Regions from separate parts of the Marinobacter sp. KMM 10035 genome, predicted to be linked through region 2. Evidence: predicted binding sites of a transcription regulator. Region 2 holds the regulator's gene; each other region holds the start of a gene.
What was found. The regulator sigma-54, encoded in region 2, starts transcription at its own class of promoters, with help from an activator protein. The targets are predictions, from matches to a motif close to ANTGGCATNNANNTTGCTNT.

Region 1 (3,277 bases), on a different contig from region 2:
TATTCAGAATAAAGAAGCCATCGCCACTAATAGCCATATCCAGGCCATTGTCTGTAAAGCTGATATTACCCTGACCAAACGATTGCTTTACGTCCTGAACATTGACACCGTCGCCAATCGGGTTGGAGCCGCCGCTCAGAAAGCCGCTGGCATACAGGTCGCCAAACTGAACCCTGCTCCCTTTAAACCCCACTGTGCTGGCGTTGGCAATGTTATTGCCCGTAACATCCAGATCTACCGCTGCAGCCCGCAGGCCACTGAGCCCCGTATTAAAAGCCATAATTCACCCCTGGTCTGACACCGGTATTAATTGATTTGTTGTACATCTGACAGAGCAATAGAGCCCATGCCTGCCAGGTTTAAAGTAACTGACCCATTTTGCCCAAGTGACACGCTGTCTACGTTTGCACTGACCAGAGTCGGAAGCTGCACGCTACCCTGCGGATACGAGGCTTCAGCCACAATTCGATAAGGCCCGGGCGGCAAACTGTTGCCGTTGCCATCCTTACCGTCCCAGCTGAACGCTTTGACCCCGGCAGAACTGCTGCCAAGATCAATCTGCCGCACCAGTTCGCCACTGGGGCTCTGGATAGACAAGCGCACGCCACCGGTGGATGCCGGCACCTGAATATTGCCGGAGATTTCACCCTCCGCTCCAAGAATACCGACTTCCGAAGGCGCCAGAACCGTCTTGCCAACCATTGCAGAGGCCTGCAGCGCCTGCGTGGAGCGGAACTGCCCTACCACGTCTTCAACAGTGCCCGACAGTTTCTGCATTTCTTCCAGCGAGCTGAACTGAGCAAGCTGGGAAATAAACTCGCCGTTGTCCTGGGGCTCCAACGGGTTCTGGTTTTTAAGCTGCGCCAGCATAAGCTCCATGAACTCATTCTTGCCGAGTTCGCCCTTGCCGCTGGCGCCGCTCTGTGGCTGGCTTCTGTAGTTCGCCAGTACATCTGAGGCTTGTGTTGCGTTAACTGCACTCATGATTGAATCCCCGCCCCGTTACTGCTGACCAAGTGTCAGGATGCGCTGCATCATGGATTTTGCCGTGTTCATAATGTCCACGTTCATTTGAAAGCTTCTTGAGGAAGACATCATGTCTGCCATTTCTTCCACCACGTTCACGTTGGGGTAGTACACATAGCCATCTTCATTAGCGGCCGGGTGATGTGGCTCGTAACGCATCTGCAGCTCGGCATCGCTCTCAACAATGCCCTCAACACGAACGCCTGCACCAGCACCCTCTCCTGCCTGAGCCCCAAATCCCTGCTGGCCCGGATTCATCATGGACTGCTGGATAGCAGAGAAAACCGGCTTGCGCGCACGATAGGTCGTGTCGGTGCTGGAACTCGCTGTCTCGGCGTTCGCGATGTTTGAGGCGGTGGTATTCAACCTCAACGATTGCGCTGTCATGCCGGAGCCGGCGATATCAAATATGTTGCCCAGGGACATGGTGATTCTCCTTCACAAATCGTGGAACCGCGGATTACTCGCCTTTCAGGGCTTTGGTCAGGCCGGTAAATTTACTGTTCAAAAACTGGAAGCTCGCCTGGTAATCCATCGCATTGCGCATGAACCGGGTCTGCTCTGCCTGGGCATCCACCGTATTGCCATCTACCGAAGGCTGGTCTGGCTCCCGATACAGCAAATCTGAATCGCCACCGGCAGAGGTATCCATATGGCCTGCGTGGGTTTTCTCCATGCTGATACCGCTCATGCTGTCCTGGGCTTTCTGCATCATGGCCTGAAAGTCCACGTCACGGGCTTTAAAACCCGGCGTATCGGCGTTGGCAAGATTGTTCGCCAGAATTTCCGCACGCTGAACCCTGGCGTGCAGCGCATGCTGGTGAATGCCAAGAGCTCTATCAAAAGTGATTGCCATACAACCTCCGAAATACTGTCACCAGCAATATTTGGCTTTGCCGGTTTCGTTCTATGGCAGAACTAAAGCAATGCTGATGCCAGATTTTGGAAGTACGCTGAATTCGGGTGTCTTAGGGGATTACAGAGGTGCGGGGAATAATGATGCAGATAAAGAAGCGGCAAAGCCTGATGAAAGCGGCAAGCTGCTTCCCCCGCTGAATCGGCAGGGGAAGCAGACCTGTTGTTACGCTGGCCAACGGGCAACAAATTCCGACAGCTCAGGCCTTGGGACTGCAGGCTTGTTCGACGACACGGTACCTGTATAGAGAAAACCGATTATAGATTCTCCCTGTTCAAGGCCCAGCCCTTCCAGAACCAAGCGATTGTAGACCAGTTCACCGGTGCGCCACATAACCCCATAGCCGGCATCCTGAAGGGCAAGTCCAAGATAGCTCATGCTGGCGCCGGCTGAGAGTATCTGTTCAACTTCAGGAACTTTTGGATGGGGCTTAGGGGACGCAATTCCAACAATAATCATGGGGGATCGATGCGCCTTATTGCGTATGATGTCGAGCTTTTTTTCGTCGGTCTTACCCCTTAAATCGGAGTAGCCCACCGCAAGCACCTCACCCAGGGCATCCAGACCCTCACCCTCAATCACCAGATAACGCCATGGGCGCAGCAATGCATGGTCTGGTGCCCGGGCTGCACAAGTAAAGGCGCGGTCAAGTATTGCGGCATCAGGAGCTGGCGCTTCCAGCCGTGGCTCAGATGCCCTGTTGAGCAAAAAGTCAGTGACTGAACTCATATCGATAATTTTCCAATAACAGAACACTGGCCCGTTAGCATTCAAACCGTGCCAGCGAATTGTGGGTTATACGTAATACTGCTAACCTTTAGTCGTACTTCCAATCTTTACTCTCAAACGTGCCTTACAAACTACAAATAAATTTGAATGGTTCCAGCACCATGAGTGATCAGCATACATGATGAGTGCTCCGGCAGATCTGCGCAATGCCAGCAATAGCTTGGGGAAATCTCTGGCATCCGATGCTCAGAACAGACCGGTAGTGATTCCCCCGATGCCCGACTACAGCGGGCGAGTGCTGGCGTATACGGCCACAGCCATCATTATTACTGTGGGCGTTTGGGAGGAAGTGTTCCAAACATGGCATTTGTGGCTGGTTGCCGGCGCCTTGATGTGGCCCCACATTGCGCACCTGTTAAGCCGTCGTACGTTTTTGAAAAACTCCTCCCGCATTCGACAAAAAATGCTGATGGTCGACTCCGTGATCGGCGGCAGTTTCATGGGATGCATCGGGCTGATTGCCATTCCATCCGCTTGTGCCGGGCTTATGGTGATGTTCAGCGCGCTGATCATTGGTGGGATTCGACAGTGGCTCATCGGCTGCGT
Region 2 (3,277 bases):
CAGGTAGATCACTTCAACCTGGATCTCATCTCTGCGGAGCTTGCGATGGATCTCCTCGAAATTGGCCAGCTCACCCGAAAGGTTGCGGGCATCAATACTGACTGCCATTTTGTCGAGCCTGCCCGGCGCCGTCTGGTTTGCCGCTTCTCGTGTCAGGGGGAACAAAAGCCCGATAGGCAGGTTATCAATGCAGTAGTATCCCAGGTCTTCCAATACGTGCAGAGCGGTACTCTTGCCGGAACCTGACCGGCCACTGACGATGATCAGCTTCATAGTGAAATAACCTGTTGCCCGGGTGGATATCAGCCACTGGTGGCTGTCATGCGTTGGAAAAGTGTGTGCGCATCTTCGCACTGCCTGAGAGCGTCGCAGAATGAGCGTTCGTTAAATTTCTCGGCGAGTTGGCTAAGCAGCTCAAGATGCTCGCTGGTAGCTTCTTTGGGCACGATCAGTGCAAACAGAAGGTCCACCGGCTGGTTGTCTATTGCGTCAAATTCGACGGCTTCTTCCAGGGTCATCAGCACACCGATAACCTGTTCAAGGCCTTCGAGACGGCAATGGGGGATGGCTATCCCCTGGCCTATTCCGGTGCTCCCAAGCCGCTCTCGGGCAATCAGATTGTTGAAGATCTGACTTTCGTTGACCGAATCATTGTGCTCGCGAATCTGCTCGGCAATGGTCTCCAGCACCCGCTTTTTGCTTGATGCGGGCACATTGCACAGGGTCAGCTCCGGCACAAGGATGTTGTCTATTGTCAGGGATGTGTCGCTCATGAATCGACCGCGCTTCCGTGAAAAAAGCTGCGACGCGTAGACCGCGCCGCAGCTTGATTAGATGACATGCCTGAAAACACTCGCCTAGCGGGCGGTGTGTCCCTGCATCCTGTCTACAGTCTTTTCTTTGTGCTTGAGGATCTGTCGATCCAGCTTGTCGACGAGCCCGTCGATGGCTGCGTACATGTCCTCGTTTTCCGCCTTTGCGTGAATCTCACCACCAACCACGTGGAGCGTCGCATCTGCAATCTGCCGAACCTTATCTACTTCCAATGTTACCTGGCAGTTGCTGATGTGGTCGAAGTGCCGCTCGAGTCGTTCAAACTTTTCGGCTACATAGTCTTTCAAAGCGGGAGTCAGCTCTACGTGACGGCCTGAAATGTTGAGTTGCATAGACGTCTCCTGTTGTCATTCTTTCCGGCTCTGGGAGCCGGTCTGAGTGCTGGCGCATGGCTGCACCAGCGAAAACCACTTGAAACTGTTCGACGCGCCAGATTTACACCAGCCGCTTGCGTTCGTTTGAGGGGGGAATGTTCATGGCCTCGCGGTATTTTGCAACCGTGCGTCGCGCCACTTTGATCCCTTCTTCTCCCAGCATGGCTGCAATCTTGTTATCACTCAACGGCTTTTTCGGTGTTTCTGCAGCAATCAGTTTTTTGATCATTGCTCGAATAGCCGTTGATGAGCACTCTCCGCCTTCGTCGGTGCTGACATGGCTGGAGAAAAAATATTTCAGTTCAAAAACGCCCCGGGGTGTGTGCATATATTTTTGCGTGGTCACACGGGAAATGGTGGATTCGTGCATTTCCACAAGCTGGGCGATATCCGAAAGAATCAGCGGCTTCATCGCTTCTTCGCCATGGTCCAGGAAACCCTGTTGGTATTCAACAATCCGGGTTGCAACCTTTAGCAGCGTTTCGTTTCGGCTTTGCAGACTCTTGATGAACCACTTTGCCTCCTGAAGCTGGTCGCGCAGGTAGGTGTTATCTGCGCTACTATCCGCCCGCTTTATTAATGAAGCATAGCTCGCATTCACGCGTATGCGCGGCGCAATTTCAGGATTCAGTTCAACGCGCCAGCGGTCATTGTGTTTGCGCACGATCACGTCGGGAATAACATAGTCCGGCTCGGTGCGATCAATGATGTCTCCCGGGCGCGGGTTGAGGCTGGTAATTAGTGCCAGCACATCGCGCAGTTGGTCCTCTTTAAGGCGACTGCGGCGAAGTAGCTGGGCGTAGTCACGGTTGCCCAGCAGGTTTATATAATGTGTGATCACCAACCGTGCCTGAGCAAGCCAGGGTGTTTCCGGTGGCAACTGATTTAGCTGGATCAGCAGGCAGTCCTGGAGATCTCGGGCAAAAACGCCCGGCGGATCGAAGAACTGCAGTCGGCGTAGCACGGCCTCTACTTCGTCCATCTCCAGAGGGTCGTCATCGGAATCGTTCGTCAGGCCGCTGTAGATCTCTTCCAAAGGGCTTGTGAGGTAGCCTTGCTCGTCTACTGCGTCCATAAGCGCGTGAGCAATAGCCTGGTCCCGTTCCGTCATGGGCGTAAGGTTCAACTGCCACTCAAGATGGTCCCTAAGGGTTTCACTTGGGGAGTTACGGGTCTCGAAATCGTGGTCGCTTTCGTCTTCGTTGCGCGCTGCAGGAGCAGGGGCGGACTGATAGATATCGTCCCACGCGGTATCGACGGGAAGGTCGTCCGGGATTGTGTCAGGGATTTCGTTTTCAGTTTGCCAGTCTGGCCCGTTTTCGCTTTCATCCCAATCAGAATTGGACGAATCGGAGGCTGTCTCTGAACTGTTAAGGTTCGAAGTGTCGTCGTGGCTCTGCTCGCTATCCGCAGCAGGTGCATCAATCTGATCGTCGTCATCCTGGGATTCCAGCAAGGGATTGGATTCCAGTGCTTGCTGGATTTCCTGCTGGAGGTCGAGGGTTGATAACTGTAAAAGCCTGATCGCCTGTTGCAGCTGGGGCGTCATAGTCAGGCTCTGACCCAGCTTTAATTGTAATGAGGCTTTCATAACCATCGCTCAGGATCCGTCACTTATACCCGATCTAAATTTCTTGCTTCGGCTAAAAATTCTTTGTGTCACGGCTACTTGCCGCCAAAAAAGATTATCCTAGCAAGTTCTCTGCCGAGTTTACTTGCTCCGGGTCGGCAACACAATCGAGCGGGCGCGCCGCCATGCTGAAAGCAAAGCTTACAGCCGGAACTCATTGCCAAGATAAACTTCTTTTACCTGCTGATTGGCAAGGATGGTTTCGGCATTTCCGGAAGCTATTATGTGCCCGCCGGAAACGATGTACGCGTTCTCGCAGATATCCAGAGTTTCGCGCACGTTGTGATCGGTGATCAGTACACCGATGCCCTTGTCCCTTAGGTGGCGAATAATCTGTTTGATATCGCTGACGGAAATGGGGTCTACCCCGGCAAAGGGTTCATCCAGCAGGATGAAGGCGGGCTCCATGGCCAGAGCGCGTGCAATTTCTACCCGACGC
Region 3 (3,277 bases), on a different contig from region 2:
GGTGATTCCAAGCGTTGATTTCATAAGTGCAGCCTACAGTAATATGTAGTCTGATTATCAATGGCCGGGCGGGCCTTTTCAATGCGGTGGTGGGGAGATGATGATTACATATCGTTAAGAGCTGCGGTGTTGTGTCGAGGATCACAAAATCTCGCTACAAAAAAGCCCCGCTTGTGAGAGCGGGGCTTTTGCTAGGACTATTCAGTGCCAGTGCAGCTTTTAGTGGGCTGCGGCAAGACTTTTAGCACGAATAGTAGAGTTCGAACTCAACCGGGTGAGTAGTCATGTTGATACGCTCAACTTCACCGCGCTTCAGGTCAATGTAGCCCTGAATCATATCTTCTGTAAATACTCCACCACGGGTCAGGAACTCATGGTCTGCTTTCAAGGCGTCCAGGGCTTCCTGCAGTGTCTCTGCCACCTTGGGGATGCTTAGCGCTTCTTCTTTCGGCAGGTCGTACAGATCCTTGTCCATGGCGTCGCCAGGGTGAATCTTGTTCTGGATACCATCAAGGCCGGCCATCATCAGCGCAGCAAACGCCAGGTATGGGTTGGCAGCCGGATCAGGGAAGCGCACTTCCACACGGCGTGCTTTCGGGCTAGTGACATACGGAATACGGATGGATGCAGAGCGGTTGCGCGCAGAATAAGCCAGCATGACTGGCGCTTCGTAATGGGGAACCAGGCGCTTATAGCTGTTTGTGGCCGGGTTGGTGAACGCGTTCAAGGCTTTGGCGTGTTTGATGATCCCGCCAACGTAGAACAGCGCCATTTCACTCAGGCCCGCATAGCTGTCGCCTGCAAACAGGTTTTTGCCGTCTTTGTTCAAGCTCATGTGGACGTGCATGCCTGAGCCGTTATCACCGACTACCGGCTTGGGCATGAAGGTCGCAGTTTTGCCGTAGGCGTGGGCAACGTTGTGTACGCAGTACTTAAGAATTTGAACTTCGTCTGCTTTTTTGGTCAGTGTGTTTGGGCCAACACCGATTTCACACTGGCCAGCTGTTCCCACTTCATGGTGGTGTACTTCAATAACCAGGCCCATGGATTCCATAGCTGCGCACATTGCGCCCCGCAGGTCGTGCAGACTGTCGACGGGTGGTACGGGGAAATAACCGCCTTTCACACCAGGGCGGTGGCCGATGTTGTTGCCATTAAAGTCGTCGCCGGAAACCCAGGCCGCTTCTTCAGAGTGAAGCGAATACATGGAGCCCTGCATATCGGTTTTCCACTTGGCCGAATCGAAAACGAAAAATTCCGGCTCCGGGCCAAACAGCGCGCCGTCTGCGATGCCTGTGGATTTCAGGTATTCCTCTGCCCGGCGGGCAACAGAGCGTGGGTCCCGCTCATAGCCTTGCATGGTAGAAGGCTCAACAATGTCGCAGGTGATGTTGACGGTGCTTTCTTCGGTGAAGGGGTCAAGTACGGAGCTGCTGTCATCCGGCATCAGGATCATGTCGGATTCGTTGATGCCTTTCCAGCCGGCAATGGAGGAGCCGTCAAACATCTTGCCTTCGGCGAAGAAGTCTTCGTTGACTTCAGTTGCAGGTATGGTGACGTGCTGCTCTTTACCGCGGCTGTCGGTGAAGCGCATATCAACCCACTTCACTTCGTGCTCTTTAATCAAATCAACTGTCTTGGACATGTGCATGCTCCGTATGTATTCCCGCACCGCGGGCGTATTCGTGATCTTTGTTCCGGATCGCTCTGTGGGGGCTTAACTCCGGTCTGGTATACAGGTCTGCGCAGCTTAACAAAAGCTGTTGGTTCTTACCTTCACATTTGCGCTGAGCAGAAGGTTTAAAAAACCTGATAGGTGGATTAAAGCAAGGCGCTTGCCAGTTTTGAATGGTTGCCCAGGATCTGAACATTTATGGCGTCTTTGGGCGGTACTCGGAGCTGGCGGCGACGGGAGTGATTGGCTTAACGGGCACGATGTGCGCCATAATGGTGCGAGAGGCGAGGCTGGCTCGACATTCTGCACCAAGTTGGTGCGATGAGATCGCTTCGTGAAATTGATTAAGAAATAGGCGTTCTTCTGCATATTAACGGTGCAGTGTTTTCGATATACTGCGCGCCGCTTCATTTTCTCTGCATGGGCTCAGGCTATTAGCCTGGGCGCGACATGCAGGGCGCTGGGCCGCCAGGTTCCAGTGGATGAATCCATTTTACAGATTTGAGATGGCGTGTGCGGGGTTGTCCCTGAATGGCTTTCTTGGATCATTGAGTGCATTTCTCAGGAATAAATTTGTGATTGAAAAACTTCGTAATATCGCCATTATCGCCCACGTTGACCATGGTAAGACCACGCTTGTAGACAAACTGCTGCGTCTGTCCGGCACCCTGGATCGCAAAGAGCTCGAGAACGAGCGCGTCATGGATTCCAACGACCAGGAAAAAGAGCGGGGCATTACTATTCTTGCCAAAAACACCGCCCTTAAGTGGAATGGCTACGACATCAATATTGTAGACACCCCTGGGCACGCGGATTTTGGCGGCGAAGTGGAACGAGTGATGAGCATGGTTGATTGCGTGCTGCTGGTGGTAGATTCCATCGACGGCCCCATGCCCCAGACCCGCTTTGTAACCCAAAAGGCTTTTGCAGCCGGGCTTCGCCCAATTGTGGTTGTGAACAAGGTTGACCGCCCGGGCGCGCGCCCGGATTGGGTTGTAGACCAGGTTTTCGATCTGTTTGACAGCCTCGGTGCAACCGATGAGCAGCTGGATTTCCCGATTGTTTATGCCAGCGCCCTGAACGGTGTAGCCGGCCTGGACCATGAGGATCTGGCAGACAACATGGATGCCGTATTCCAGGCAATCGTTGATCACGTGCCCGCGCCGTCTGTTGATCCGGAAGGTCCCTTCCAGATGCAGATATCCCAGCTCGATTACAGCAGCTTTCTTGGTGTGATCGGTATTGGTCGTATTGCACGCGGAAAGATTACAACCAACTCGCCAGTTGTTGCGATTGGTGCTGACGGCAAAAAGCGCCAGGGCCGCATCCTCAAGATTATGGGGCATTCCGGTTTGCAACGGGTGGAAGTACAAGAAGCCCAGGCTGGCGACATTGTGTGCGTAAGTGGCCTGGATCAGCTTTACATCTCAGACACCTTGTGTGACATGAACAACGTTGAGGCGTTGCCTCCGTTGACAGTAGATGAGCCTACTGTATCCATGACCTTCCAGGTTAACGACTCGCCCTTCTGCGGCAAGGAAGGCAAGTTTGTGACCAGTCGGAACATCAAGGATCGCCTTGAGAAGGAATTGCTGCACAACG

Region 1: the regulator sigma-54 is predicted to act here: its motif matches at 1,947-1,966, upstream of flgB (flagellar basal body rod protein FlgB).
Region 3: the regulator sigma-54 is predicted to act here: its motif matches at 1,824-1,843, upstream of glnA (glutamate--ammonia ligase).

The regions. Positions count from the first base shown of each region.
Region 1 covers NZ_JBBVMG010000002.1:85,336-88,612, forward strand. Annotated here, with positions in the region: gene AADB16_RS12330 (flagellar hook protein FlgE) at 1-280, opposite strand, end outside; gene AADB16_RS12335 (flagellar hook assembly protein FlgD) at 307-984, opposite strand; gene flgC (flagellar basal body rod protein FlgC) at 1,003-1,452, opposite strand; gene flgB (flagellar basal body rod protein FlgB) at 1,487-1,882, opposite strand; gene AADB16_RS12350 (nitroreductase) at 2,108-2,671, opposite strand; gene AADB16_RS12355 (adenylate/guanylate cyclase domain-containing protein) at 2,850-3,277, shown strand, end outside.
Region 2 covers NZ_JBBVMG010000001.1:1,762,092-1,765,368, forward strand. Annotated here, with positions in the region: gene rapZ (RNase adapter RapZ) at 1-273, opposite strand, end outside; gene ptsN (PTS IIA-like nitrogen regulatory protein PtsN) at 303-773, opposite strand; gene hpf (ribosome hibernation promoting factor) at 858-1,166, opposite strand; gene AADB16_RS07935 (RNA polymerase factor sigma-54) at 1,270-2,805, opposite strand; gene lptB (LPS export ABC transporter ATP-binding protein) at 2,980-3,277, opposite strand, start outside.
Region 3 covers NZ_JBBVMG010000004.1:123,012-126,288, reverse strand. Annotated here, with positions in the region: gene AADB16_RS17505 (DUF4124 domain-containing protein) at 1-24, opposite strand, end outside; gene glnA (glutamate--ammonia ligase) at 242-1,645, opposite strand; gene typA (translational GTPase TypA) at 2,251-3,277, shown strand, end outside.